One region of the Agrilutibacter solisilvae genome, then DNA from elsewhere that is predicted to be linked to it. Evidence: predicted binding sites of a transcription regulator. Region 1 holds the regulator's gene; each other region holds the start of a gene.
What was found. Region 1 encodes HrcA, which represses chaperone genes, less so after heat shock. Its sites were predicted from a motif close to TTNGCACTCNNNNNNNNNGAGTGCNAA; they were not measured.
Positions count from the first base shown of each region.

Region 1 (9,816 bases):
GATCGTGTCGCGTTGTTCGGCCAGCTGCTCGGGCGGGACGCGGTGCTTGCGCGAGAGTTCGTGGATGCGGCCCAGGCGGCGCTCGAGGACGGCGAACGCGTCCGGGTCGACTTCCAGGTCGCTGCGCACGCGATCGAGCAGCGACAACGCCTCGTCGATCTGGATGGCGGCGTTGTCGAGCATGCCGTCGACTTCGCCCAGGCGGGGCTCGTGTTCGGCCACGTGCTGCAGCTCGCTGCGGACCTGGTTGAGCGCGCTGGACAGCGAAGGGCCCTCGTCCCCGCCCAGGCGGGTGAAAGCGCCCTCGCAGGCGGCGATCAGCGCCGCGGCGTGCGCGTGCCGGCGGTGGTCGGCGTTCAACTTGCCCAGCGATTCGGGTTCCAGCGTTTCGCGGTCCAGTTCGTCGAACTGGTGCTGCAGCCAGCCCATCCGATCGGTGACGTCGCCCTTGGCGAGCAGGGCTTCGCGTTCGCGCAGCAGGGACGCCCACTGGTGGGCCGCCTGTTCCACCGCGGCGCGCTGCGGTTCGCAACGGGCGTAGGCGTCCAGCAGGCTGAGCTGGCTGGCGCGGGTCAGCAGCGCCTGGTGCTCGTGCTGCCCGTGGATTTCCACCAGCAGGCCGGCCAGGTCGGTCAGCTGGGCCACCGTGACGGGGCGACCGTTGATCCACGCCCGCGAACCGCCGTCGGCGCGCACCACGCGCCGGACCTGGCAGTCGTTGTCTTCGTCCAGTTCGTTCTCGCGCAGCCATGCGCGCGCCGGCGATGCATCGTCCAGCACGAACTGCGCGGTGAGCTCCGCCCGCTGGGCGCCATGCCGCACCGCGCCGCTGTCCGCGCGCAGCCCGGACAGCAGCCCGAGGGCGTCGACCAGCAGCGACTTGCCCGCGCCGGTCTCGCCGGAAATGACGGTCAGTCCGGGGCCGAAGTCCAGCTCTGCGCTGCTGACGACGGCGAAATCCTTGATGGCGAGGTGGGCGAGCATAGGGGCGGATTGTGCCTTGGCCGGTGCGGCCGGAGTAGCCGGGAGAGTTTGCCGGTGGGGCGCGATGGCGCGCAGCCTCGCGTGGGGCCGTCTCACGGGGCGATACGGCGGCCCGCCGCATGGCTTCGCGCCGCAGGCTGGCAGACGACGACAGATCCTCGCTCTCCCCCGAAGGTTCCGGAGCGCTTCCGGGGGCGCACCTGTCATCCAGGGACCTCGCTTCAGAGTCAGCCGCTAGCCCTCCCGCAGTTTCCGGAAGGCAATCCGTATTCCCCCAAGGTGCTTTCGCCTTCGCGGAGACGATTCCGGCTTCCGGAAGGCCGTGGCGGATTCCGGAAGGCCGAAACGGTATTCCCGAAGACCGTTTTTGCCTTCGCGAATACGAATTCCGGCTTCCGGAAGGCTGTGGCGGATTCCGGAAGGCCGAAACGGTATTCCCGAAGACCGTTTTTGCCTTCGCGAATACCAATTCCGGCTTCCGGAAGGCTGTGGCGGATTCCCGAAGGCCGAATCGGTATTCCCGAAGACCGTTTTTGCCTTCGCGAAGACGAATTCCGGCTTCCGGAAGGCTGTGGAGGACTCCGGAAGGCTGTGGAGGACTCCGGAAGGCTGTGGAGGACTCCGGAAGGCTGCGGAGGATTCCGGAAGGCTGTGGAGCATTCCGGAAGGCCGTGGAGCATTCCGGAAGGCCGTGGAGGATTCCGGAAGGCCGTGGAGCATTCCGGAAGGCCGTACCGATATGCCCTGGGCGCGGCCCGCCTGCGCGGCGGGCGGGGTTCGGCAGATCGCCGGGCTCCCGAAGCTGCGGTGTCCTGGCGCGCCCGTGCGCGGCGTTCAGGCGAACGCCCCTGGAAGGCTGAAGCAGCCATTCCGGTCCGTCCCGGCGGCCGCGCCGTCCTTGCACCCGGCTGTCCCGGCCCGTATATCCACCGCATGGCCCGCCATCCCGCCGACATCGCCAACCTCGACCCGCGGGCCCGCCACCTGCTGCGGACGCTCATCGGCCGCTACATCCAGAGTGGTGAACCGGTCGGGTCGCAGACGCTGGCCCGCCATGCCGGCCTGGATGTCAGCCCCGCGACCATCCGCAACATCCTGTCGGACCTGGAGGAGATCGGGCTGCTCAGCGCCCCGCACGCCTCAGCCGGGCGCATCCCCACCGCCCAGGGCTACCGGCTGTTCGTCGATTCCCTGCTGCAGGTCCGGCCGCTGCCGGAGGGCGAGATGACCCGGCTGCGCAACGAACTGCCGGCCGGGTCGGGCATCCAGTCCCTGCTGGGCAATGCCTCCGAACTGTTGTCGGCGATGACCCATTTCGTCGGCGTGGTGAGCGTGCCGCGCCGCGAGCAGTTCGCGTTCCGCCGGATCGAGTTCGTGCCGATCGACGGGCTGCGCGTGCTGGCCATCCTGGTGTTCGCCGACAACGAAGTGCAGAACCGCATCATCCAGACGCGGCGCCCCTTCGATGCGGGCGAGCTCGAACGGGTGGGCAACTACCTCAACACCCATTTCGCCGGCCGCACCGTGGCCGACATCCGGGCCCACCTGGTGCGCGAACTGCGCAACGCCCGCGACGAGATGGACGTGCTGCTGTCCCAGTCGATGGAGCTGGCCGAGCAGGTGCTCGCGCCCACGCACGACGACATGGTGCTGGCCGGCCAGACCCGCCTGATGGGCGTGCAGGACCTGGCCGACGTGGACCGGCTGCGCGAGCTGTTCGAGGCCTTCGCCCGCAAGCGCGAGATCCTCCAGCTGCTCGAGCGGACGGTGCGCGCCCCGGGCGTGCGCATCTTCATCGGAGAGGAAACCGGGCTCGCCCCGCTGGAAGGCATGTCGCTGGTCAGCGCGCCCTATACCGCCGGCGGACAGGTGCTGGGCGTGCTGGGCGTCATCGGCCCCTCGCGCATGGCCTACGAGCGGGTGATCCCGGTGGTGCAGGCCGCGGCCCAGGCGCTGGGTGCGGCGATCCAGCCGGACCCGACCTGAGCCGGGCACGATCCGGTACGGCAGCATTCGCCGGGCGAGATCCTCTCGGCACCGCCGGCATGACCCGGCACGACCCGGCACGATCCTGTCGGCACGATCCGGCCCTGCACGATCGGGCCCGGCATGCCGCCGGCTGCTTCCGGCCGGCCGCGCCGTGATCCGGGCTGATCGCAGGCGGACAGTTGAAAGCGCTCGGGGCGGGCCCCATACGGGCTGGGTTGCGAAACCCTCGCGTAAGGACGAGCCCGCCCACGATGACCACCGAACCGATCCAGGACCCCTCCGAAGCGACCGCCGAGCAGGAGGCCAACCCCCTGCAGGCGCAGCTCGACGCGGCCCTCGCCGAACTCGAACAGCTCCGTAATGAATCGCTGCGCGAGCGCGCCGAACTCGACAACCAGCGCAAGCGCCTGGCCCGCGACATCGAGATGGCCCGCAAGTTCGCCAACGAGCGCCTGCTCGGCGCGCTGCTGCCCGTCATCGACAGCCTGGAAGCCGGCCTGGCCGTGCAGGGCGACACCGCCGCGCACCTGCGCGAAGGCATGGAGCTGACGATGCGCCAGCTGCTCAAGGTCGCCGGCGACAACGGCCTGGTGATGGTCGACCCGGTCGGCCAGCCCTTCAATCCCGACCACCACCAGGCCATGAGCATGGTCGACAGCCCGAGCCACGCCCCGGGCCAGGTCGTCCAGGTCTACCAGAAGGGCTGGCTGCTCAATGACCGGCTGTTGCGGCCGGCGCTGGTGACCGTCCGCGGGGACTGAGCCGGCGGCTGAAGCCGGGGCAGGCGCCGCACGCCGGACGCTTGAACTACCCGGCCGCGACCCCAGATAGCGCTCAGGCGGTCACGACCGCAGCACGACACACCAGCTCACGCACACAAGATTCGCAAGAGGATTCCACCATGGCAAAGATCATCGGCATCGACCTGGGCACGACCAACTCGTGCGTGGCGATCATGGAAGGCGGCAAGGCCCGCGTCATCGAAAACGCCGAAGGCGATCGCACGACCCCGTCGATCGTCGCCTTCACCAAGGACGGCGAAGTGCTGGTCGGCGCCTCGGCCAAGCGCCAGGCCGTGACCAACCCCAAGAACACCTTCTACGCGGTGAAGCGCCTGATCGGCCGCAAGTTCACCGACGCCGAAGTGCAGAAGGACATCGGCCTGGTCCCGTACAAGATCACCCAGCACGACAACGGCGATGCGTGGGTGGAAACGGCCGACGGCAAGAAGATGGCCCCGCAGCAGATCTCGGCCGAAGTGCTGGCCAAGATGAAGAAGACCGCCGAGGCCTACCTGGGCGAGACGGTCACCGAAGCGGTCATCACCGTGCCGGCCTACTTCAACGACAGCCAGCGCCAGGCCACCAAGGACGCCGGCAAGATCGCCGGCCTGGACGTCAAGCGCATCATCAACGAGCCCACCGCGGCCGCGCTGGCCTACGGCATGGACAAGAAGGGCGGCGACCGCAAGGTGGCCGTGTACGACCTGGGCGGCGGCACCTTCGACGTGTCGATCATCGAGATCGCCTCGGTCGACGGCGAGATGCAGGTCGAGGTGCTGTCCACCAACGGCGACACCTTCCTGGGTGGCGAGGACTTCGACAAGCGCGTCATCGACTACCTCGTGGAGGAGTTCAGCAAGGACCAGGGCATCGACCTGCGCAAGGACCACCTCGCGCTGCAGCGCCTGAAGGACGCCGCCGAGCGGGCCAAGATCGAGCTGTCGTCCGCGCAGCACACCGAGGTGAACCTGCCCTACGTCACCGCCGACGCCTCCGGTCCCAAGCACCTCAACATCAAGTTGACGCGCGCCAAGCTGGAGTCGCTGGTCGAAGACCTGGTCCGCAAGACGATCGAACCCTGCCGCATCGCCCTCAACGATGCCGGCCTGCGTGCGTCCGACATCGCCGAGGTGATCCTGGTCGGCGGCCAGACCCGCATGCCCAAGGTGCAGCAGGCGGTGACCGAGTTCTTCGGCAAGGAACCGCGCAAGGACGTCAACCCGGACGAGGCCGTGGCCGTCGGCGCGGCGATCCAGGGCGGCGTGCTGCAGGGCGACGTCAAGGACGTGCTGCTGCTCGACGTGACCCCGCTGTCGCTGGGCATCGAGACCCTGGGCGGCGTGTTCACCAAGATCATCGAGAAGAACACCACGGTGCCGACCAAGGCCTCGCAGACCTTCTCCACCGCCGAGGACAACCAGTCCGCGGTCACCGTGCACGTGCTGCAGGGTGAGCGCGAACAGGCCCGCTACAACAAGTCGCTGGCGCGCTTCGACCTGTCGGGCATCGAGCCCTCGCCGCGCGGCCTGCCGCAGATCGAGGTCTCCTTCGACATCGACGCCAACGGCATCGTGCACGTGACGGCCAAGGACAAGAAGACCGGCAAGGAGCAGAAGGTCGAGATCAAGGCCGGCTCGGGCCTGTCCGAGGACGAGATCCAGAAGATGGTCGCCGACGCCGAGGCCCACCGCGAGGAGGACAAGAAGTTCCACGACCTCGTGCAGGCGCGCAACCAGGCCGACGGCCTGATCCACACCGCGCGCGGCGCCATCAAGGACAACGGCGACAAGGTGCCGGGCGACGTGATCGGCCGCACCGAGGGCGCGATCGCCGAGCTGGAAACGGCGATGAAGGGCGACGACCAGGGCCAGATCGAGGCCAAGTCCAAGGCGCTGGAGGAAGCCGCGCAGGCGCTGTTCGCCGCGGCCGCGGCGGCGGGCCAGCCGGGTCCCGACATGGGCGCCGGCGCCGCCGGTGCCGCGCCGCAGGACGACGTGGTGGACGCGGAGTTCACCGAAGTCCGCGACGAAGACAAGAAGTAAGCGCAACGGGACCCGCGCCCGGGCATCGAAGGAGCAACGCCTCGGCTTGCTCCTTCGGTCTTTCTGCCGCCGGCCCCGCGGTGCGCTCGCGGCGGTTCCGCCCCCGGCGGTCCGCTCCGGGTGCGCGCCACCGACCCGATCGATCAATCCCCCCAGGTTCCTGAAATTCCGGCATGAGCAAGCGCGACTACTACGAAGTCCTGGGCGTGGCCCGTGACGCCAGCGAGGAAGACCTCAAGAAGGCCTACCGTCGCTGCGCGATGAAGTACCACCCCGACCGCAATCCCGGCGACCACGCCGCGGAGGCTTCGTTCAAGGAGTCCAAGGAGGCCTACGAGGTGCTGTCGGACGGCGGCAAGCGCCGCATGTACGACCAGCATGGCCACGCCGCGTTCGAGCACGGCATGGGCGGCGGCGGCCAGGGGCCGGGCTACGCCGACATGGGCGACATCTTCGGCGACATCTTCGGCAACATCTTCGGCGGCGGCGCGGCGCGCGGCCAGCCGCGGCGCGGCGCCGACATCGGCTACGTGATGGAGCTGTCGCTGGAAGAAGCCGTGGGCGGCATCGACAAGCAGATCGAGATCCCCACGCTCGACGAATGCGAAACCTGCAAGGGCTCGGGCTCGGCCGACGGCAAGCTCGACAACTGCGGAACCTGCCAGGGCCGCGGCCAAGTGCGCTTCCAGCGCGGCATCTTCTCCATGCAGCAGACCTGCCCGCATTGCGGCGGTCGCGGCAAGACCATCACCAGCCCCTGCGGCGACTGCCACGGCCAGGGGCGGCTGGAACGCACCAAGACGCTGCAGGTCAAGATCCCGGCCGGCGTCGACAACGGCGACCGCATCCGCCTGGCGGGCGAGGGCGAGGCGGGCCCGGCCGGTTCGCCGCCCGGTGACCTGTACGTGGAAGTGCGCGTGCGCCCGCACGACATCTTCGAGCGCGACGGCGACGACCTGCATTGCGAAGTCCCGATCCGCATCTCGCAGGCGGCCCTGGGCGACAGCGTCCGCGTGCCCACGCTGGAGGGCGACGTGGAACTGCGCATCCCGGCCGAGACGCAGAGCGGCAAGCAGTTCCGCCTGCGCGACAAGGGCGTGCGCTCCGTGCGCAGCCGCGCCCCCGGCGACCTGTATTGCCGCGTCGTGGTCGAAACCCCCGTCAACCTCACGCCCGAACAGCGCGCCTTGCTGGAGCAGTTCGAGGCGACCTTCGTGGGCGACGGCGCGCGCCGGCATTCGCCGCGCGCATCGACCTTCCTCGATGGCGTGAAAGGGTTCTGGGACCGGATGACGTCCTGAGCCCGGCGCCGGTGCCGGATCCCGCGCCGGCGCACCAGTCCACCTCCCCCGGATCCGGCATGTGGCCGGCGCGTGGGGCGCGACACTTGATAACCTTTCGCCGCGCGGATCTGGCGCGCGCCCTTTCCGGGGCGCGTGTTCCGGACCGCCCATGCCGGGCGCGCACGACTCGCGGGTGCCGGCGTCAACTTTCCAGGGGATGCAATCGATGAAATTCGTGAATTTCCGCTGGCTTGGCCTGGCGGCCGGGCTGGCCTGCGCCAGCGCCGTGGCTGCCGAACCGGCCAAGCCGGCCTAGCCGGCCGAACCGGCCAAGCCGGTCGAGCTGTTCGTCAAGACCCAGCGCTACAACGTCGCCTACACGATCAATGCCGACGGCTCCTACGTGGAAGACCGCGAGTGGGCCGTGCAGATCGTCAAGGAGCAGGCGGTCGACTACATGAAGGACACCTCGATCTCCTACAGCACGAGCATCCAGAAGGCGGACGTGATCTCCGCCTATACGCTCAAGGCCGACGGGCGCCGGATCGACGTGCCCAAGGCCAACTTCCAGGTCGAAACCAACGGCGGCAAGGGCGACGGCGGTCCGGCGTTCTCCGACCGCACCACCATGACGGTGGTCTTCCCGGAGCTGGCGGTGAATGACACCGTCGTCTTCGCCTATCGCCTGACCGGCAGCCAGCCGGTGTTCGAGCGTCACTTCTCCACGGTCGAGAACTTCAATCCCTCGACCTACTACGGCGACGTGCGGATGAAGATCGACGCGCCCGAGACCATGCCGGCGCGGTACGAGGCGTGGCAGCTGAAGGAAGCGCGCAATGCCGTGGCGAACGGCCGCCGGGTCATCGAATGGACCTGGCAGAACCGCGCACCGATGGAAAGCACGCGCAAGGACTGGTCGGTGTATGAACTCGGCCAGGCCCCGGGTCTGGCGTACTCGACGTTCCCCGACTACGCCAGCATCGCCGATGCCTACGGTGCGCGCGCGCTGCCCAAGGCGGCGGTGACCCCGCGCATCCAGAAGCTGGCCGACGAAGTCGCCGCCGGCCGCACGGGCACGCGCGAGATCGCGCACGCGCTGTACGACTGGGTGGCCACGGAGATCTCCTACGCCGGCAACTGCATCGGACTGGGCGCGGTGGTGCCGCGCGACACCGATTTCGTGCTCGACAACCGCATGGGCGACTGCAAGGACCACGCCACGCTGCTGCAGGCCATGCTCGCGGCCAAGGGCATCCGCAGCCAGCAGGCACTGATCAACGCCGGCAATTCCTACGGCCTGCCGAAGATCCCGGTGGTCTCGATGGTCAACCACGTGATCACCTACATCCCCGAGCTGGACATGTACCTGGATTCCACCTCGTCGGACACGCCCTTCGGCAGCGTGCCGCCCTCCAGCGCGGGCAAGCCCGTGCTCCTGGTCGACGGTTACCGCGACGGGTCGCGCACCCCGCCCATGCCGGTGGGCCGCAACCGGCAGGTGCAGTCCACGCACCTGAAGGTGCTGGCCGACGGTTCGGTCGAAGGCGACATGACCGTGAAGCTGGCGGGCATGTACGGCGCCGCCTCGCGCGCCGGGCTGCGCGAGGTGACCGAGCAGCAGCGCCAGGAGATGGTGAAGAACTACTTCGAGCGCAGCGGTCACGAGGGCAGCGGCAGCATCGAGTGGGACGACGCCAAGGCCTTGGCCGACAGCCACCGCTACAGCGCGAAGTTCCAGGTCAAGGAACTGCTCCCGGTCCCCGGCGCCTTCCAGGTGGACGCGCCGTTCTTCAGCGCCGGCGGCGTGGCGCGCTTCGCGGCGGGCGGCGCGGATGAGGTCGATCCCGACTTCCCCAGCGCGTGCACCAGCGGTTATGCGGAGGAAGAGTTCACCTATGAATTCGCGCCGGAACTGAAAGTCCTGGCCGTGCCGTCGAACCTCAAGCTCGCCAATGACCTGATCAGCTACGAGGCCAGCTACGAGCTGGACGGCAACCGCTTGAAGGTGCGCCGCGTGATCGACGACCGCACGCCCGGTCCGACCTGCGCGCCGGCCGTCAATGCGGCCAACCAGGCGCTGCTGAAGAAGGTGCTGTCCAACCTGAAGTCGCAGGTGGTGTACGGGACGAATTGAGGGGGGCGGGTCCGGGTCTGTCTGATGGCGTGGCAACCGGGACCGTCCCAGCCTGTCCGGCCTGCGCAGTGCGCGGCGGCTCGATCGGGTGCTCCTTCGCTTTGAGGGGCACCTGGCGCGGCCCCGCCTGTCAGGGCTGCGCAGCGCGCGGCGGCGCGTTCGGGGGCTTCCACGCTTTGAGGGGCACCTGGCGCGGCTGCGCAGCGCGCGGCGGCGCGTTTGGGGGCTGCTTTGCGTTGAGGGGCACCTGGCGCGGCTACGCAGCGCGCGGCGGCGCGATTGGGCGCTGCCACGCTCTCAGCAGAACCTGGCGCGCCCTTGCAACAAACCCGGGGCGACGTTAGCGTCGGCGCAAGGGCCGGGGGCCCGTGGGGCACGATGTGGTCGCGGACAGTTCGGATCGTCAGGAACATGCGCTTGGGGAGCAGGCTCTCAAGGAGCAGGCTCTCAAAGGGCAGTCTGCGGGGCTTGCCGGCCCTGCAGGCCAGGCGTGGCTCCTCCCCGACGACGTGCCGGCCGCGCTGCTGGTCTATGACGACGACATGCCGGTGGCCGCCAATGACCGCGCCCGCCAGTTGCTGCGCCTGGGCAGTGAGGCTTCG
Region 1 is NZ_CP071518.1:2,793,732-2,803,547, forward strand. It holds gene recN (DNA repair protein RecN) at 1-984, opposite strand, end outside; gene hrcA (heat-inducible transcriptional repressor HrcA) at 1,918-2,970, shown strand; gene grpE (nucleotide exchange factor GrpE) at 3,225-3,734, shown strand; gene dnaK (molecular chaperone DnaK) at 3,875-5,797, shown strand; gene dnaJ (molecular chaperone DnaJ) at 5,971-7,098, shown strand; gene I8J32_RS12340 (DUF3857 domain-containing transglutaminase family protein) at 7,484-9,214, shown strand; gene I8J32_RS12345 (GGDEF domain-containing protein) at 9,724-9,816, shown strand, end outside.

Region 2 (9,816 bases), 1.5 Mb from region 1:
CGTCGGCGTCGAGGAAGCGCTGGAATACCTGGAGCAGCACCGCGGCCAGGACGATCCCGGCGCCGACCTGGTGCTGACCGACGTGTACCTGAAGGGCGAGCTCAGCGGCAGCGACCTGCTCGACCGCCTGCGCAACGGCTTCGGCTACGGCAAGCGCCGGCTGCCGATCCTTGGTGATGACCGGCGACGCCAATCCGCAGAACCAGAGCGACCTGTTGCGTGCCGGCGCCAACGACCTGGTGCTCAAGCCGATCGAAGAGCGGCTGCTGGTCACCAAGACGCTGTTCCAGCTGCGCGTGGCGCGCATGCCCGAACAGCGCACGATGGACTCCTGATCGTCCACGGCCGGTCCTGCAACGCCCGGTCCGGCCACGGCCGATCCGTCCGGGCCTGATCCACACCGACCCCCCGCGATGCCCTGCCGGCCCACAGGTGCCGCCGGCTATCCTGTGGCGCATGAACGAAACGGTCGACCGCATCCGCCTGCACCCGTCCTGGAAACAGGAAGTGGGCGACTACCTGCAGCGCGAGGACATGCAGGCCCTCGCCGCATTCCTGCGCGAGGCCAGCGCGCGCGGCAGGCGGGTCTTTCCGCCCGGCCCGCAGATCTTCGCCGCGCTGGACGCCACGCCGTTCGACGCGGTCAAGGTGGTGATCCTCGGCCAGGACCCGTACCACGGCGCCGGCCAGGCGCACGGCTTGTGCTTCTCGGTCCAGCCCGGCGTGCCGGTGCCGCCTTCGCTGGACAACATCTACAAGGAACTCCAGCGCGACCTCGGCCTGGCCCGTCCCGACCATGGTTGCCTGACCCGATGGGCCCGCCAGGGCGTGCTGCTGCTCAACGCCGTGCTGACCGTCGAGGAAGGCCGCGCCGGCGCGCACCAGGGCAAGGGGTGGGAGGGCTTCACCGATGCCGTGGTGGCCGCGCTCAACAGCCGGCGCGAGCACCTGGTCTTCATGCTGTGGGGCAGTTACGCCCAGGCCAAGGGCAAGGTGATCGACCCGCGGCGGCACCTGGTGCTGAAGGCCCCGCATCCCTCACCGCTGTCGGCCTACCGCGGCTTCATCGGCTGCGGGCACTTCTCGGCCGCCAACGCGTATCTGGTGCGCCACGGGCAGGCGCCGATCGACTGGTCGCTGGCGGGAAGCGAAGAGCTGGAAGGTGGACGGGCGACGTAAGGGCCCGCGCGGCCCGACGTGAGCCGGGCCGCAAGCCCGGCGTCCGCGTGCCGCTTTGCCGTGTCACGGCACCGCTTCAACGGGTCCGCTTCACCGGTGCTGCTGCCCGGCGGTCACGGCCGGGAACTCACTCGCCCTTGCCCAGCTGCAGCCGGGCGTCGCCCGAGAAGGTTTCCAGGCTGATTTCACCGTCGCCGCCGCCATAGCTGTGCTCGAAGCTTGAGCCGGGGCCGTGCTTGGGGCGGCTGATCTCCACGCCCGGCGCGCTCAGGTCGCCACTGAAGCTTTCGCCGCGCACCTGCGCCGACAGGTTCGCCGGCAGGTTCAGGGTGAGGTTGCCGCTCACGCTTTCCAGTTCGATCCGGCCGCCCTTGGCCAGGCTGGAACCGATGCGCATGTCGCCGGAGACGGTGGTGCCGCTCAGGCGCTCCACGCTGCTCTGGTGACCGGACATCTCCACGTCGCCCGACACCGTCTCCACGTGCACTTCGCCGCTGAGCCGGCCGCGCAGGTCGATGTCGCCGCTCACGCTCTCGGTGCTGACCTGCGCACTGTTGAGGATGAGGTTGAGGTCGCCGCTGACGCTGTCGATGTTCGCGTTGCGCGGCGCGCCGACCACCTTGATGTCGCCGCTGACGCTGTCGACGTTCATCTCGCCCGAGGCCATGCCTTCGATGTCGATGTCGGCCGACACGGCTTCGACTTCCAGGTCCGCCTGCAGCGGCACCATCAGGCGCAGCTCGGAGGGTTCGCTCTTGTCGCTGCCCGAGAAGAAGCCCAGGCCGCCGCTCTTGGGATAGCGCACGCGCACCGACAGGTGCTCGGCGTCGCCGGTGATCTCCAGCTTCTCCACGCCGGCGCCGAGGCTGCCTTCAATCTTGACCTCGCGGCGGTCCCAGGCCCGCACCTCGATGCGGCCCTTGAGGTTTTCAACTTCCAGCCGGCCACGCGCATCCAGTGGCCGCGACTCATTGATGGGGGTGGCCGACCAGGCCGGGGAAGCCAGTCCCAGGCATGCCAGCACGGCGCCGACGAGGAGGAGGGGGGTAGGGGTGCGGTACATGGGAGTTCTCCGGGAAATACGTGCGTGCGGCGTTGCGGCGTGCATGAAAGGAAGGGGTCAGGTGTAGGCCAGGCGCTGGGTCAGCGCGATCCGGTGGGCGTAGGTGCGGCGCAGCTGCTCCAGCAGCAGCGTGGAATCGGGGTCGCGCGCCAGGGCCTGACGGATCAGGGCGGCGTCGCGGTCCAGGGCGTCGAAGGTCGGGCGCAGGCTGGCCGGCACGCGGGCGGTCGGGATGATCCCGGCAACCGGATCGCGCCGGTCGCGCTGACCCAGTTCCTGCAGCGCGGCCTGGTACTGCTGCGTCAGGCTCGCCGCCTCGCGCTGGACCAGGGTGGCCTGCGCGGTGGTCGGCGAAGACGGGGGGCTGCGGAAGCCGTCGCCGCTCAGCCAGCCGACCGCGCCCACCACCAGCAGCACGCTGGCGGCCATCGCCACCGGCTGCAGCCAGCGCGCCCGTCGCGGGGCGGCGGCCTGTCGGGGATGCGTCGCCAGGCGCGCGGCGATGCCGGGCCACAGGTCGTGGGCGGGCGCCGCATCGCGCCGCAGCGCGCGCAACTGCCAGCGCAGGGTGTCGTCCAGCGGCGTGGCATCCATCGCGCCGTCCGGACCCGGACCATTGTCGTTGCGGTGATCGTGCGTCATGCGTGTCCCTCCAGCCGGGCGCGCAGCAGGCCGCGCGCGCGATGCAATTGTGCTTTTGAACTACCGACCGCCATGCCCAGTTCGGCGGCGATCTCGTCGTGTTGCCAGCCCTCCACGTCGTACAGGACCAGCACCGCGCGGGCACGCGGCGGCAGGCTCGCCACGGCGCGCTCCAGGTCCATCGACAGCGCCGTCGCGTGGCCCGCCGAATCGGTGGTGCCCAGCAGCTCGAAGGCGTCTTCGTCGCCCTCGTCGTGCGGCCGGCTGCGGCGGCTGCGCAGGTCCATCAGGGCGGTGTTGACCGCCAGGCGGTGCAGCCAGGTGTTGAAGGAGGATTCGAAGCGGAAGGCGGGCAGGGCCTGCCAGGCGCGGACGAAGGCGTCCTCGGTGAGGTCCTCGGCGCGGGCGCCATGGCCGCCCACCAGCCGGGCGATGACGCCATGGACCCGCCCCGCGTGGCGGCGATACAGCGCCTCGAAGGCGGCCACCTCGCCGCGCGCCGCCGCGCCGATCAGGGCGCGGTCGTCGTCGGCCGGGGTATCCGGGGCCTCGTCGGCGGGGTTGAGGGTCACGGCGGTCAGCATAGTCACTGGGATGCGGCGCCGGCCGCTCGCGTTTAAGCCGGCTGGACCATGACCTTCGACCGGGACCCATTGCGCCCGGCCGGGACCGGCCCCAGTTCAGGATTTCGCGGCGTCACGGCCGCTTCGCCCGCCCCGTCACGATCGTTCCGCTATCGTTTCATCTAACCGTCCTGTCCATTAGAACCAATTGATTCCAAAGGACTTTCCGGCCGTGCATCCCGCCGCGCCGGGCTGGAGCACCGTTCCAGAGCCGCAACAGTGCGGAACTTGAACGGGCTTTAGCAGTCCCACAACCCGACTGCTAAGATGACCTCCATGAGCCAGAACGCCTCCACCGCCCTCATCGCCAACAACCTGCCGATCCCCAGCGCGCTGGGTTCGCTGGACGCCTATATCGGTGCCGTCCACCAGATCCCGGTGCTCACCGCCGAGACCGAGCAGGACCTGGCGCGCCGCTTCCGCGACCAGGACGACCTCGACGCCGCTCGCGACCTGGTGCATTCGCACCTGCGCTTCGTGGTCCACGTGGCCCGCGGCTACAACGGTTACGGCCTGCAGATGGGCGATCTGATCCAGGAAGGCAACATCGGCCTGATGAAGGCGGTCAAGCGATTCGACCCCGAGCAGGGCGTGCGCCTGGTGAGCTTCGCGGTGCACTGGATCCGTGCCGAGATGCACGAGTTCATCCTCAAGAACTGGCGCATCGTGAAGGTCGCCACGACCAAGGCGCAGCGCAAGCTGTTCTTCAACCTGCGTCGCAGCAAGACGCGGCTGGGCTGGATGAATGCCGAGGAAGTGCGCGCGGTCGCGGCCGACCTCAACGTCTCCGAGCGCGAAGTGCTGGAGATGGAGTCGCGCCTGTCCGGTCGCGACATCGGTTTCGACGCACCCGCCGACGAAGACGACGACCACGCGCCGCCGTCGCCGGCCGCCTACCTGCGCACCGATGCCGAGGATCCGTCCCAGGCCTACGAACGCGCCGACCACGAGGACAGCCAGCTCGAGCTGCTGCGCGAGGGCATGGCCAATCTCGACGCCCGTTCGCGCGACATCATCAAGCGCCGCTGGCTGGATGCCGACAGCAAGATCACCCTGCAGGAACTGGCCGACGAATACGGCGTGAGCGCCGAACGCATCCGCCAGGTCGAGGCCAACGCGCTGAAGAAGATGCGCGCGCTGTTCGCGGCGTAAGCCACACGACGAAAAAGACGGCCCGGGAAACCGGGCCGTTTTCGTTTGCGGCGGCGCTCAGCGCCGCGCTGCAGCCGGTAGCGGCGGTCCTTCGACCCACTCGCGGAAGAACGGTCCCAGGTCCTGCCCGCTGGTCGTTTCCATCGCCGCGCGGAAGTCGGCAGTGGTGACGGAGCGGCCGTCGTGGGCGCGCGAGTACGTGCGCACGCCGCGCCAGAAGGCCTCCTCGCCCAGCTGCTCGCGCAGCAGGTGCAGGACGTAGGCGCCCTTCTGGTACACCACGGCGCGGTCGTCGCCGCTGGGCGAGGTCCATTGTGCGTAGACCAGGGCATGGTCGGCGCCCTTGCTGCGCAGCGCCTGCAGGCGCTCGTGCCAGCGCTCCACCTGGGCGCGATAGGCCTGCGGCCCGAAGCGCTGCTCGATCCAGGCCGCCGCCATGAACGTGGCCATGCCTTCGTTGAGCCAGAAGTGGCCCCAGTCGCGGCAGGTCACGCGGTTGCCCCACCACTGGTGCGCGGCCTCGTGCGCGATGAGCGCCTGCGCAGTCGGGTCGTCGAGCACGCGGCGGCCGTACTCCTCCGAGAGCAGCGACAGGCCCGCCAGTTCCTGGCCGACGGTGCTGGCCACGAGGGCCTGGGTGTAATCGCCACGATACCGGCGACCCGCGCGCATCCCGAAGAACCGCAGCATCCGCGCCGTGTCGCCGAAGACGCGGCGCAGCTCGTCCGGCGATCGTTCGATTGCCAGGTAGTGCAGCCCGATGCCGTCGACGCGCTCGGACGCCGCCGCGTAGCGGGCGGCGGCAAAGCCGTACACGTAACTGGGCATCGGCTCGACAAGTCGCCAGCGGTGCAGCGAGCGGCCGCCCTCGCCCGCGCGGACGGACACCAGGCGGCCATTGCCCGCCGAACGCAGGCCGGCCGGCAGCTCCAGCGACAGCGTCAGCGTCGCCCGCTCGTCCGGGGCGTCGACGCAGACCAGCCATTGGCTGGTGGAGAAAATCGTGTAGACCTCGTCGCGTTCGGGATGGAATTCCAGGCCGTACCGCGGCGTGCCCGCGTAGTCGACCGCAAGCTGGCCGCGGCTGCCGGGGCGCAGTGATTCCGGCACGTGCACGCGCAGCACGTGACCCGTGCGCTCGAATGGCAACGCTGCCTCGCCCAGCCGCACGCGTGTCACCGCCAGTTCGCCCGCATCGAACTGGAGCGTGCGTGCCGGCGCCAGCACCCGGAAGTCGATGCGCACGCGGCCGTCCAGGCGGCGGGCCGGGATGTCGGGTCGGAGCCGGGCCTCGTAATGCAGCACGTCGATGCTGCGCGGGGAGGACGGCTCCGCAGCGGCAGCCGACAACGGCGCCATCGCGACGAGCAGCGCGATGGCCAAGCCCGCGACGGGCTTCATTCGCCGCCGCCCGGCTCGCCGCGGCCCAGGATGATCCGCGCGTGCCGCTGGTAGCTCCAGTACGCCCACGCCCAGTTGATCAGGACGATCAGGCGGTTGCGGAAGCCGATCAGGAAGAAGACGTGGATCAGCAGCCAGAACCACCACGCAGGCAGGCCCGACAGCTTCATCCGGCCCAGGTGCACGACCGCGGCCATGCGTCCGATGGTGGCGAGGTTGCCGACGTCCTTGTAGCGGAACGCGGGCGGCGGGGTAGCGCCACGCAGGCGCGCGCGGATCACGTGCGCGACATGGGCGCCCATCTGCTTGGCCGCCGGCGCGACGCCCGGCACGGGCCGGCCGTCCTGCTGCACGCTGGCCAGGTCGCCGGCCACGAAGATCACCGGGTGGCCTGGCACGCTGAGGTCGGGGGCGACCAGCACGCGGCCGGCGCGGTCGCGCGGCGCGTCGAGCAGCGCGCCCAGCGGTGAGGCGGCCACGCCCGCGGCCCACAGCACGGTGCGCGCGGGAATGCGGCGTTCGCCCAGGACGTAGCCCTCGCTGTCGATCGCACTCACCGGCGTGCCGGTGATCACTTCCACGCCCAGGCGTTCGAGCTGCGTGCGTGCACGCGCCGACAGCGACTCGGGAAAACTCGGCAGCACCCGCGGCCCGGCTTCAACCAGGCGCACGCGCGCGGCCGCGGGGTCGATGTGGCGGAACTCGTGGCGCAGCGTGTGCCGCGCGATCTCCGCCAGCGTGCCGGCCAGTTCCACTCCGGTGGGACCGCCGCCGACCACGGCGAAACTCAGCCAGGCTTCGCGCTCGGCCTCGTCGCGCGCGATCTCGGCGCGCTCGAAGGCCAGCAGCAGGCGGCGCCGGATCCCCAGCGCGTCGTCCAGCGTCTTCAGCCCGGGCGCATGCTCGCTCCATTCGTCGTGGCCAAAGTAGGCGTGGGTGGCGCCGCTGGCGAGCAGCAGCAGGTCGTAGTCGAGCGCTTCGCCGGCGCCGTCGCCGTGCGCGGACGACAGGATGACGCGGCGCGCGCCCATGTCCACGCCGACCACTTCGCCCAGCCGCACGTCGACATTGGCCTGCCCGCGCAGGATGTGGCGCAGCGGCGCGGCGATGTCGGGCGCGGACAGGCCGGCCGTCGCCACCTGGTACAGCAGCGGCTGGAACAGGTGATGGTTGCGGCGGTCCAGCAGGGTGATGCGGACCTCGTCCCGCGCCAGCGCGCGCGTGGCCCACAGGCCGGCGAATCCCCCGCCGACGATCACCACGTGCGGCACGCCCGCACCCGCCCTCGCCCCGGAATCGGCGCGTGGCGCCGGCGCATGCATCGCAGTCATGCGCGCATTGTTTCAAACCTGGAGCAGTCGCGCGAATGTCCGGCGTCCGCGCGCCGCGGCACGCTACACCGGGTCGCGGTCGATCGCCGAGATCCGCCGCGTGTCGGGCATCCACAGGTAGACCAGCAGCGAGCAGGCGATGCACGCGGTCACGTACCAGTAGAAGCCGCGTTCCAGCCCCGCGTCCTTGAACCACAGCGCGATGTACTCCGCGGTGCCGCCGAACAGCGCCACGGTCAATGCGTAGGGCAGGCCGACGCCCAGAGCGCGGACCTCCACCGGGAACAACTCGGCCTTCACCACCGCGTTGATCGCCGTGTAGAAGCTGACCACGGTCAGCGCGGCCAGGATCAGCCAGAACGCCTGCGCCGCCGTGCGCACGTCCTCCAGCTGGGTCAGGATCGGCACGGTCAGCAGCGTGCCCAGCACGCCAAACGCGATCAGCACCGGACGGCGCCCGATGCGGTCGGACAACGCGCCCACCAGCGGCTGCAGCAGCATGTAGACGAACAGCGTCGAGGCGTTCAGCACGGACGCCGTATGCGCGTCGAGCCCGGCGCTGTTGACCAGGAACTTGTGCATGTAGGTCGTGTACGTATAGAACGCGAGCGTGCCGCCCATCGTCAGGCCGACGACGGTGAGCACCGCCCGCGGATGCCGTGCCAGCGCGCGCAGCGAACCCTGCCGCTGCTGCGCCGGCGCATCGGCGGCATCCTCGCTGCGCATGAACGCCTGCGTCTCGTGCATGCCGCGGCGCAGCCACAGCGCGGTGACCGCGGCCAGCGCGCCGATCAGGAAGGGGATGCGCCAGCCCCACGCGTACAGCTGCGCGTCGGTGAGGAAGATGCGCTGCAGCGCGATCAGCACGCCCAGCGCGATCAGGTGGCCGCCCACCAGGGTGACGTACTGGAAGCTGGACCAGAAGCCGCGGTGTTCGCGCGTGGCCATCTCGCTCAGGTAGGTGGCCGACGCGCCGTACTCGCCGCCCACGCTCAGGCCCTGCAGCAGGCGCGAGACCACCAGCAGCACGGGCGCGGCGATGCCGATGGTCGCGTAGCCGGGTGTCAGCGCGATGATCAGCGAGCCGGTGCACATCATCAGCACCGACAGCATCAGCGCCCGCCGTCGCCCGTGCCGGTCGGCGTAGCGGCCCAGCAGCCAGCCGCCCAGCGGCCGCATCAGGAAGCCCACCGCGAACACCGCGGCCGTGCGCAGCAGCTGCGAGGTCGGGTCGCCGGCGGGGAAGAAGGCCTGGGCGAAGTACAGCGAGAACGCCGCATAGGCGTACCAGTCGTACCACTCCACCAGGTTGCCGATCGAACCGGCGATGATGCTGCGCAGGCGCCGCGCGGGCGTCATCGCCGCCGTGGTGGCGTCCGCGCCCGCATCCGTCACGCCCGCGTTCGACTCACCCGCATTCGGCACGCCCGCATTCGGCGCTCGGGTATTCAAGCCGGCAGCCGTTGCGCGAGCAGGCGTTCCAGCGCGTCCTGGTCGATCGCGAAACGGCGGATGCCATCGGCCAGCTTCTCGGTGGCCATCGCGTCCTCGTTGTGCCGCCAGCGGAACTGCGCTTCGTCCAGTTCCGGCGGCGGCGGCACGCGGACGCCGTCGTCGCGCAATGTCGGCGCGACCGGCAGCGCGATGCTCGCCGGCGCATCCAGCGCGTCCAGCAGCTCGGGCGCGATGGTGAGCCGGTCGCAGCCGGCCAGCGCCAGCACCTGGCCGATGTTGCGGAAACTGGCGCCCATCACCACCGTGGCATGGCCGTGGCGCTTGTAGTACTGCCAGATGCGCGTGACCGAGGCCACGCCCGGGTCCTCCTGCGGCGACGCCGGCGCGGGCGCGCCCTGCGCCAGGTGCCAGTCGAGGATCCGCCCGACGAAGGGCGAGATCAGGTACACGCCCGCCTGCGCGCAGGCCACGGCCTGGGCGAAGGAGAACAGCAGGGTGAGGTTGCACTGGATGCCTTCGCGTTCCAGCGCGCGCGCGGCCTGGATGCCTTCCCAGGTCGCCGCCATCTTGATCAGCAGCCGCTCGCGCGACACGCCGGCCTGCGAGTACAGATCGACCAGGCGCCGGGCCTGCAGCATCGTGGCCTCGCGGTCGAAGCTCAGTCGCGCGTCGCACTCGGTGGACACGCGCCCGGGCACCAGCGCCGCGATGCGGCAGCCGATCGCCACCGCGAACCGCTCGGCCGCGTCGCGGACGCGCGCCGCTTCATCGCTGCCACGCGCCTGCGCGAGGGCTTCGTCCAGCAGCGGCTGGTACTCGGCCTTGCCGGCCACCTTGAGCAGCAGCGAGGGATTGGTGGTGGCGTCCTGGGGCCGGAACCGCGCGATGGCGTCGATGTCGCCGGTATCGGCGACCACCGTCGAGCTGGCGCGCAGGCGTTCGAGCGCGGTGGCGGGCGGGGCGGCGAGGG
Region 2 is NZ_CP071518.1:1,299,339-1,309,154, forward strand. It holds partial or broken gene I8J32_RS18055 (response regulator) at 1-76, shown strand, start outside; partial or broken gene I8J32_RS18060 (response regulator) at 65-335, shown strand; gene ung (uracil-DNA glycosylase) at 457-1,179, shown strand; gene I8J32_RS05655 (DUF4097 family beta strand repeat-containing protein) at 1,307-2,242, opposite strand; gene I8J32_RS05660 (hypothetical protein) at 2,300-2,884, opposite strand; gene I8J32_RS05665 (RNA polymerase sigma factor) at 2,881-3,468, opposite strand; gene rpoH (RNA polymerase sigma factor RpoH) at 3,784-4,659, shown strand; gene I8J32_RS05675 (M1 family metallopeptidase) at 4,717-6,060, opposite strand; gene I8J32_RS05680 (NAD(P)/FAD-dependent oxidoreductase) at 6,057-7,382, opposite strand; gene I8J32_RS05685 (MFS transporter) at 7,455-8,786, opposite strand; gene tal (transaldolase) at 8,840-9,816, opposite strand, start outside.
Region 2: the regulator HrcA is predicted to act here: its motif matches at 3,747-3,773, upstream of rpoH (RNA polymerase sigma factor RpoH).

Region 3 (9,816 bases), 1.4 Mb from region 1:
GCGACTGCACCGGTACTCGGCGCGTGGCCGCGGCAGAGAGGAGGCGATTCAACGAGGTCGGACCGGTGCATCGCGGACACGTAGACGCACTTCGGAGTCAACTCCCTCGGGCGATCCCGACGTGCGATCGACAACGCCACGCGAAGATGGGATCGCCGCAGGGGCCGCCACCAGCACCACGGCGTGGACGACGGACGCCAATTGGCGACGGGATGTCAGCGAGAAATCCGGGCGCGATGGTGTCTCGGCCGCGGTGTTGCCATGGGTCAGGTCCGAAGGCGCCGACACACGGGTGGCCATCCGACGATAATCTTTTTGGCGGGGGTCACCCACGCAGGGGATGCACGCGGAGTGAAGCGATCTCGCACACGACCGCCCGCTGTACGCGGTGCAGCCGCAATTGCGCACCCCGGCTGACCATCACTCCTCAGCGCCCAATCCCCGATCGCCGCAAGCCTGCAGCGTGCGCCTTACCCGTCATCGTGCGCGCCTGATCCACGCGTCCTGGTTGCCAGGCGCGTGGCGGGCTTGTCTCACTCGTTGTCTTTCACTCCGCACTGCCTCGCGGATGCGGGCGTCACCGCCATCCGCATCCGCGGGCTCGTGCGCGTTGCCTGGGGGCTCTCAACGGCCCAGTTGCACTTCGAACGCCACCCGGCGGCCGTCCATCTCGCCTTCAATCAGGATCGGCTGTCCGGCCATCAGCCGGTCATAGCGGTCCTGGCCCAGCGCGCGAATGACCTTCGCCGACGTGCGCGAATGGTCCTGGCGGAACTGGTAGTACGTGAGGGGCGACCAGCCCATCAGCTGGCGAACTTCGGTTTCACTGATGCCCACAGCCTTGGCCAGCGCCTTTGCCTGGGCGTTGCCCGCCATTGCGATACCCGGTGCGGCCGCAGCGGCCAGCACGAGCAGCAGGCTCAACGTTGTCTTTCTTTTCATCTGCGTGTCCTCGTTTGGGTGGACGCTGTGCGTCCGCGACTGAGTGTGTGCATGCCCGTCGGATGCGAAATGCGCATCGCAAGAGGGCGCCGCATTGCGGCATTGCACGTTCGTCGCCCGCTGCATGATCGAAGTGTCGCGGGCAGCCGATGTGTTTGGATCGGCAGGGACGTTATGCGCCCGCGAAACGATGCAAGGCAGTGCCGGAAGTGGCATGACTTTCGTCATCGCGCGACGAACGGTGCAACGCGACGCATGTTTCACGCATCAGGTGGCAGGCCTTATGCGAATACATCGCCTTCACGACAATGATCGCGCGTCCGCGCGCCAACAGGATCCACGTGCGCGCCCATGCGCTGCATGTTCCATGCCGGATGTGTGCGCAGGCGCCAAACCCTGCGTTTCATGGCGGCCCGCACGGTCGAGCCGGACGCGACAAACGGCCCATGCCGTGCGGCCAACAAAAGAAAAGCCCCGCATCGCTGCGGGGCTCTTCCAACTGCGCGAATGCGCGGGAGCGGAATCAGAAATCCATGCCGCCCATGCCGCCCATGCCACCGCCGCCCGGCATCGCCGGTTCATCCTTCTTCGGCTGTTCGGCGACCATGGCTTCGGTCGTGATCATCAGGCCGGCGATCGATGCCGCGTTCTGCAGTGCAGTACGCGTGACCTTGGTCGGATCCAGGATGCCGAACTCGATCATGTCGCCGAACTCGCCATTGGCGGCGTTGTAGCCGAACGCGCCCGTGCCTTCCATCACCTTGTTGAGGATCACCGACGGCTCGTCACCGGCGTTGGTGACGATCTCGCGAAGCGGGGCTTCCATCGCGCGCAGGGCGATCTGGATGCCGTGGTTCTGGTCTTCGTTGATGCCCTTGAGGTTCTTGATGGCGGCCTTGGCACGCAGCAGCGCCACGCCGCCGCCCGGGACGATGCCTTCTTCCACGGCAGCGCGGGTGGCGTGAAGCGCGTCTTCGACGCGGGCCTTCTTTTCCTTCATCTCGACTTCGGTCGCGGCGCCCACCTTGATCACGGCCACGCCGCCGGCCAGCTTGGCCACGCGCTCCTGCAGCTTCTCGCGGTCGTAGTCCGAGGAGGTTTCCTCGATCTGCGCCTTGATCTGCTTGATGCGCGCTTCGATGCCGACGTGTTCGCCGGCGCCGTCGATGATGGTGGTGTTCTCCTTGGAGACCTGCACCTTCTTCGCGCGGCCCAGATCCTTGATCGTGGCCTTTTCCAGCTGCAGGCCCACTTCCTCGGAGATCACGGTGCCGCCGGTCAGCACGGCCATGTCTTCCAGCATCGCCTTGCGACGGTCGCCGAAGCCCGGGGCCTTGACGGCGCAGACCTTGACGATGCCGCGGATGGTGTTGACCACCAGGGTGGCCAGCGCCTCGCCTTCGACTTCCTCGGCGACGATCAGCAGCGGCTTGCCCGCCTTGGCGACGCCTTCCAGCACCGGCAGCAGCTCGCGCACGTTGGAGATCTTCTTGTCGTGCAGCAGGATGAACGGATCTTCCAGTTCGGCCTGCATCGACTGCTGGTTGTTGATGAAGTACGGCGACAGGTAGCCGCGGTCGAACTGCATGCCCTCGACGACGTCGAGTTCGTTGTCCAGGCCCGAGCCGTCTTCGACGGTGATCACGCCTTCCTTGCCGACCTTGTCCATCGCCTGGGCGATCAGGTCGCCGATGTTGGCGTCGGAGTTGGCCGAGATGGTGCCGACCTGGGCGATTTCCTTGCTGGTCGAGGACGGCTTGGAGATCTTCTTCAGCTCTTCGACGGCCGACACGACGGCCTTGTCGATGCCGCGCTTGAGATCCATCGGGTTCATGCCCGCGGCGACGGCCTTCATGCCCTCGCGGATCAGCGCCTGCGCCAGCACGGTGGCGGTGGTGGTGCCGTCACCAGCGTTGTCGGAGGTCTTGGAAGCCACTTCCTTGACCATCTGCGCGCCCATGTTCTCGAACTTGTCGGACAGTTCGATTTCCTTGGCGACGGAGACGCCGTCCTTGGTGATGGTCGGGGCGCCGTAGCTCTTCTCGAGCACGACATTGCGGCCCTTCGGGCCCAGCGTGGCCTTGACGGCGTTGGCGAGCACGTTCACGCCGCGCAGCATCTTGGTGCGCGCGTCTTCGCCGAAGCGGATTTCTTTTGCAGCCATGGGGTGTTTACCTCAGAAGCGGAAATGGGAATGGGGAGGCAGGTGCGAAGCGGCGGCGGAGAGCCCTTCGGGGCGGGCAAGCGGCGGTACGCTCGTGCCGGCCCCGGCGGGCGCCTGCGCCCGTGACATCAGCCGATGAGGGCGAAGATGTCGTCTTCCTTCACCACCAGGTATTCGTTGCCGTCCAGCTTCACTTCCGTGCCGCTGTACTTGCCGAACAGGACCTTGTCGCCGACCTTGACCTTCGGCGCGCGGACGTTGCCGTTGTCGAACACCTTGCCGTCGCCGACGGCGACGACTTCACCCTTGATCGGCTTCTCGGTGGCCGAATCCGGGATCACGATGCCGCCCGCGGACAGCTTCTCTTCTTCCATGCGCTTGATGACCACGCGGTCGAACAGCGGCTTGATATTCATGGCAACCCTCACATAAGTCTTTGGAAAGGCGGGAAAAATGCTCCGCAATTGGCACTCGCCCCAAGGGAGTGCCAGAAACGGGGCGTAGAAAGACCCGGCGAGCCGGGACTGGCAGCAGATGGGGGGCGGCGTTCAGCGTTTCAAGGGCCCGAGGCGAAATTGCCGTCGGGAAGGGCTATCCGGGGGGCCACGCGACTGCGGCCAGCCCCGAAGGTGTGGCCGCGCGCGCAAAAAGAAAGGGCGCGAACCGGAGTTCGCGCCCTTTCTGGCCTGGAGGGCTCGTCAGCCTGGCGCCGTCCTGCGCCGCTTTCCCCGAGCCTGGCGACATCAATGTCTTGCCGGTCCTGTTTATTCGGCCCGTGTGGGCGTCCTTGGGTCCCGAAATCGGCGGTTTCCGGGGCCCTCAAAAAAAAGAAAGAGCGCGGACAGGGGTTCGCGCTCTTTCTGGCTTGGAGAGGGCCGTCCTCAGCTCGGCGCGCTCCTGCGCCGCGTCTCCTTACCTGACCTCTTGTCGACGCCGACATCCTTGCCGGACGAGTCCAATCTCCGCCGATCCCCCGGCGATGTCTACTGTGAGGCACGTCTCATTTGTTGACTTTGGGTATCGGGCGGCCTCCAATACCACATGATTTGTGGATTCCGCGTCGATTCACACTGGACGAGGGTGACCAAGAGCGCACGTCGTATGGTGTCTTTTGGTAACGAGGTGAATTTAGGTAACATTTGCCGGTTCTGGCCGCTTTTGGCTGCGGTGCCGGCCTCAAGGAGGGGATCCAGGGCATGACTTCGCAACAACGCATCCGCCTCGCCCGCCGCCATGCCGGGCTGTCCCAGGCCGCGCTGGCGACCGCCGTCGGGGTCCAGCGCAGCGCGGTGAGCCACTGGGAAGCCAACAACGGCAAGCACCCCAGCGTGACCCACATGCGCGAGCTGGCCATGGCCTGCGGCGTGCAGTTCGAGTGGCTCGCCACGGGACGCGGCAAGATGAGCCTGTCGGAGGACACGGCCCTGGACTCGGTGGCCGCGGCGGATGCACTCCTCATCGAGGATCCCATCGAGCTGCGGCTGATCCTGGCCTTCCGCGACGCGCCCACCCGGTCGCGGGCACCGCTGGTGGAAGTTATCGAGCAGCTGGCCTCGCTGCGGACCGGCCGTCGCGCGGGCGGCACGCGCGCCTGAGGCGGCGGCCATGGCGTTGCCGCACCGCCGCGTGCGGGTTGTCATACGCGCTGGCTAGAGTCGCCCGTTCCGCCGCACGGGAGCTACAGGGATGTCGTCCAGGATCGTTCGCAGCATTGCCGCCGGCGCATGCGCCGTCGTTCTCCTCACCACGCCGGGCCGCGCCCTGGCCGAAGTCTTCATCAACGAGATCCACTACGACGATGCCACCGCCAGCGGCGACGTCGGCGAACGCATCGAGATCGTGGCCACCGCCGGCGAAAGCCTGGCCGGCTACCGCGTCCATCTGTACAACGGCAGCACGCCGTCGGCCGCGGTGGCCTACGACAATGACCCGGTGCCCACCGGCAGCCTGGTGACCTGCGGCGCGCCGGTGCGGGTGGCCACCGTCAGCTACCCCGCCAACGGCATCCAGAACGGCGCCAACGATGCCGTCGCGCTGGTCGACGCCGCCGGCGGGCTGGTGCAGTTCCTCAGCTACGAAGGCCCGGTGACGGCCGCCAGCGGCCCGGCCGCGGGTCGCACCAGCACCAACCTGGCCGTCTCCGAAACCGGCTCTACGCCGGCGGGCACGTCGCTGCAACTGGGCGGCAGCGGCAACCGTTACGCGCAATTCGCATGGCAGGCTTCGACGGCGCATACGTTTGGCACCTGCAACCGCAACCAGGGCTTCATTGCGCCCAATCCACCCCCGACCATCACCGCCACGACGCCCACCGATGGGGCGACGGGTGTCGCGCCGGCCAGCGACCTGGCCGTGAGTTTCAGCGAGCCGGTGACCTTGTCCAGCGGCGCGTTCGCGCTGCAGTGCACGCAGTCGGGAACTGTCCCTCTGAGCCACCCGGCCAGCGGCAGCAGCTTCGCGATCAGCACGGGCGCCACGCTGGCCGGCAACGAGAGCTGCACGTTTACCGTGCGCGCGCTGCAGGTCACCGACAGCGGCGGCGCGAAGCTCGCGCAGGACCGGGTCGTGGGCTTCACCGTCGCCAGCAGTGGCGGCACCGGCTACTACGCGCACGTCAACACCTCCAGCGCGGGCCAGCTGCGCTGCTCCCTGCACGCCACGATCCGCGGCCATACCGCCTACCCTTACAGCGGCGGCACCACCAACACCTGGAGCATCCTGGAGATCGCCGACGAGGATCCGGCCAACGCGGGCCGCGTCCTGGATGTGTACCGCAACCGCAGCTATCTCAAGGGCAGCGAACGCGCCGGCACCGGTACCGGGCTGACCTACAACCGCGAACACACCTGGCCCAACTCGCTGGGCTTTGGCAGCACGACCGGCGACATGGGGCTGCCGTACGCGCCGTACACCGACACCCACATGCTCTACCTCAGCGACACGACCTGGAATGCCGATCGCGGCAACAAGCCCTATGCGGACTGCGCCGTTGCCGCGGGCTGCGGCGAGCGGGTGACCGAAGCCAACGGCGGTTTCGGCGGCGGCAGCGGCGTGTATCCGGGCAATTCCAACTGGGTGAAGGGGCCCGACGGCAACGGCGGATCGTTCCAGGCCTGGGGCCACCGCAAGGGCGACATCGCGCGCGGCGTGCTCTACATGGCCATCCGCTACGAAGGCGGCCGCGATCCCAACACCAACCAGTCCGAACCGGATCTGGAACTGACCGACGACCGCAGCCGGATCGTGATCACCTCAGCCTCGCCGGCGTACATGGGCCTGCTCTCGACCCTGCTGGCCCTGGCACCAGGCGGACCCGCCGGATGCGCACGAGCGCGAACGCAACGAGGTGGTGTACAGCTTCCAGGGCAACCGCAACCCCTTCATCGACCACCCGGAGTGGGCGACGGCGGCGCTGTTCAATTCGGCCAAACCAGCCAGTTGCCAGCTCAACTGACGCGACGCGAACCGCACCGGCCGGGCCACCGCCCCTCGCCGGTGCGGCCCCCCATCCGCCGATGCGAGGCGGCGGACCCTCGGCCCGGATCGGGTTGCGTCCATGACGGCCCCGGCGCCCCCCGCCGGGTGCCGGCTCCGGCCGACTGGCGGTCACGATGGCCACGTCGGGTCGCCCCCGGACCATCCCCGTACAATTGCAACCCATGACCGTCCTGCTCGCCTGCAGCACCTGCCCCGACGCCGAAACCGCGGCCGCGATCGCACGGACGCTGGTCGAGGAAGGCCTGGCGGCCTGCGTCAACCAGCTGCCCGGCGTGGCATCCACCTACCGCTGGCAGGGCGCGGTCGAAACCGCCAGCGAAGTACTTCTGCTGATCAAGACCACGGGCGAACGTATGGAGGCGCTGACCGCGCGCCTGCGCCAGCTGCATCCGTATGAACTGCCGGAGCTGGTCGCGGTCGAAGTGCGCGCCGGCCTGCCCGATTACCTGGCGTGGGTGGCGGCGCAGACCTCCCCCCGCGACGACGACACCTTGACCTGATGCCTGTTTCCTCCACCTCCGGCCGGCGCCTGTCCGCCGCTTTCGCCTTCGTCCTCAGCGCCTGCAGCCTGCTGCTGCCGACGCCGGCGCGCGCGGGTAGCTGCACCGATGACCAGGACCTGATGGCGGTCGAGGAGGCCTTCGTCCTGCAGGCCAGCGCTCCGTCCGATGGAGCGATCCGGCTGGCCTGGAAGGTCGCGCCCGGCTGCTATCTGTATCGCCACCAGATCAAGGTGCAGGCCGAGAAGGGATTCGACGCACAGGCGCTGCAGCTGCCGGCCGGCGAAGTGCACCAGGACGAGTTTTTCGGGCGGGTGGAGACCTACCGCAACGAACTGGTCGCGATGCTGCCCGGCAAGGCCACCGGCGCGACCGCCACCCTGCGCGTGCGCTACCAGGGCTGCGCCGATGCCGGCATCTGCTATCCGCCGCAGACCCGCACCCTGACCGTCCCACTCGCCGGCGCGGCCGCGGCGGCGGATTCGCCTGCATTCCCCAACCTGTTCGGCCGCGCGTCGGGCCCGCCCGTGGGCCGCGGCCTGCTGCCGCCCGCCGGGCCCGGAGCGGTGGACGCCGCGCCCCTGCCCCCCGAGCAGGCCTTCGGATTCGAAGCCATCGTCGGCGACGGCAACACGCTCCTGCTTCGCTTCAGTCCCGCGCCCGGCTACTACCTGTATCGCGACAAGACCTCGCTGAAGCTCGACGCCGCCGCGGCGAAGGCGGGCATCACGGCGGGGCGCGCGCCCTGGCCGCGCGGCGCGGCGCACCGCGACGAACATTTCGGCCAGGTGGTCGTGTACTTCCAGCCGATCGAGCTGCCGCTCCCCCTGGTGCGCACCGGCACTGGCGCCGCGCGGGTCACGCTGACCGCGAATTTCGAGGGTTGCCAGACCGACGGGATCTGCTACCCGCCGATGACGCGCACGGTGGCACTGTCGCTGCCGGCGGGCACGCTGACGGCCGCCGCGGGGTCGGCGGCCGCCGAGCTGCCGGGCGGCACCGCGTCTGTCGAGAGCACGTCTGTAGAGAGCACGTCTGTAGAAGGCACGCCCGTCGACGGCACCTCCGGCAGCGGCACGTCGATCGCCGCGACCACGCCGTCGGCCGCGTCTGCGTCGACAACCAGCGCCGCTCCGAACGCCGGCGGTCAAATGTCATCACCGGCCGAGGCCCCGCCCGCCCTGGCCGAAGACAGCCGCCTGGCCGCCGAACTGGCAGGCAAGCATCCGCTATGGACGCTGCTGGTGTTCTTCGCGATGGGCCTGGGCCTGTCGTTCACGCCCTGCGTGTACCCGATGATCCCGATCCTGTCGGGCCTGATCGCCGGCCACGGCCCCGGGCTCGGCGCCGGTCGCGCGCTCGCGATGTCCTTCGTGTACGTGCTTGCCAATGCGCTGGTGTTCACCGCGGCCGGGGTCATCGCCGGTCTGCTGGGCGCCAACCTGCAGGTGATCTTCCAGAAGCCCTGGGTGATCGTGCTGTTCGCGGCGCTGTTCGCCGCCTTGGCGATGTCCAGTTTCGGCCTGTACGAACTGCAGATGCCCAACGCCCTGCGGGCACGCCTGGGCGAGGTGAGCGATCGCCAGCGCGGCGGCTCCTGGCTGGGCGTGGCCACGATGGGCGCGCTGTCGGCCCTGATCGTCGGCCCCTGCGTCGCGCCGCCGCTGGCGGCCGCCGTGCTCTATATCGGCCAGACCCAGGACCCGGTGCTGGGCGGCGCGGCGCTGCTGCTGCTGGGGTTGGGCATGGGCGTCCCGCTGCTGTTCTTCGGCGTCGCCGTCGGCAAGGGCATGCCCACCAGCGGCCCGTGGATGGTGGCCGTGCAGCGCGTGTTCGGCTTCGTCTTCCTCGGTGTGGCGGTGTGGATGCTGTCGCGGATCCTGCCCGGCGCGATTTCGCTCGCCCTGTGGGGCGCCCTGCTGCTGGGCGCCGCGGCGATGCTGGGGCTGATGGTGGCGCGTCCCGGCGCACGCGACGGCGCGCGCACGGTCGGCTGGGTGGTGGTGGCGATGCTCGCCATTGCCGGCACCGCGCAGTTCGCCGGCGCGCTGGCCGGCAGCCACGACCCGCTGCAACCGCTGGCGGGACTCAAGCGCGGCTCGGCGCCGCCGCGGGCGCTGGCGTTCACCCCGATCAAGTCCAGTGCCGACCTCGACCGCGAACTGGCCCAGGCCGCAGCGGTGGGCCAGCCGGTCCTGCTCGACTTCTATGCCGACTGGTGCGTCGCCTGCAAGGAAATGGAGCGCGACACCTTCCCGGTGCCGGCCGTGCGCGACGCGCTCGCCGGATTCCGCCTGCTCAAGGCCGATGTCACCGCCAACGACGCCACCGACCAGGCCTTGATGAAGCGGCTGGGCATCCACGGCCCGCCCGCGACGCTGTACTTCGTCGAGGGTCGCGAACGGCGGGAGCTGCGGCTGTTCGGCTTCGAACCGGCGGACAAGTTCGTCGAACGTGCCGGCCGCGTCAGCGGAGCAGCACCTCCGTGACGCCGGCACGATGAAGCCGACGGTGAAGGTGTTGCTGGTCGCGGTCGCAGCCGGCGTCCTGGGGGCTGCGGCGGGCCTGTGGTTCAACGGCCCCGGGCCCCTGCTGCGCAGCGAACTCGGCCAGCGGGCGCTCCACGAAGTCCTCGAGGCCTCCGCGCCCGCCCCACCGGCGGGGGTGCCGGTGGCCGAACGCGGCGGGCTCGTGCCGTCTTTCTCCCTGCCC
Region 3 is NZ_CP071518.1:1,424,471-1,434,286, reverse strand. It holds gene I8J32_RS06340 (hypothetical protein) at 625-924, opposite strand; gene groL (chaperonin GroEL) at 1,466-3,106, opposite strand; gene groES (co-chaperone GroES) at 3,235-3,522, opposite strand; gene I8J32_RS06325 (helix-turn-helix transcriptional regulator) at 4,303-4,701, shown strand; partial or broken gene I8J32_RS06320 (endonuclease) at 4,793-6,560, shown strand; gene cutA (divalent-cation tolerance protein CutA) at 6,766-7,104, shown strand; gene dsbD (protein-disulfide reductase DsbD) at 7,104-9,593, shown strand; gene I8J32_RS06305 (TlpA family protein disulfide reductase) at 9,604-9,816, shown strand, end outside.
Region 3: the regulator HrcA is predicted to act here: its motif matches at 3,571-3,597, upstream of groES (co-chaperone GroES).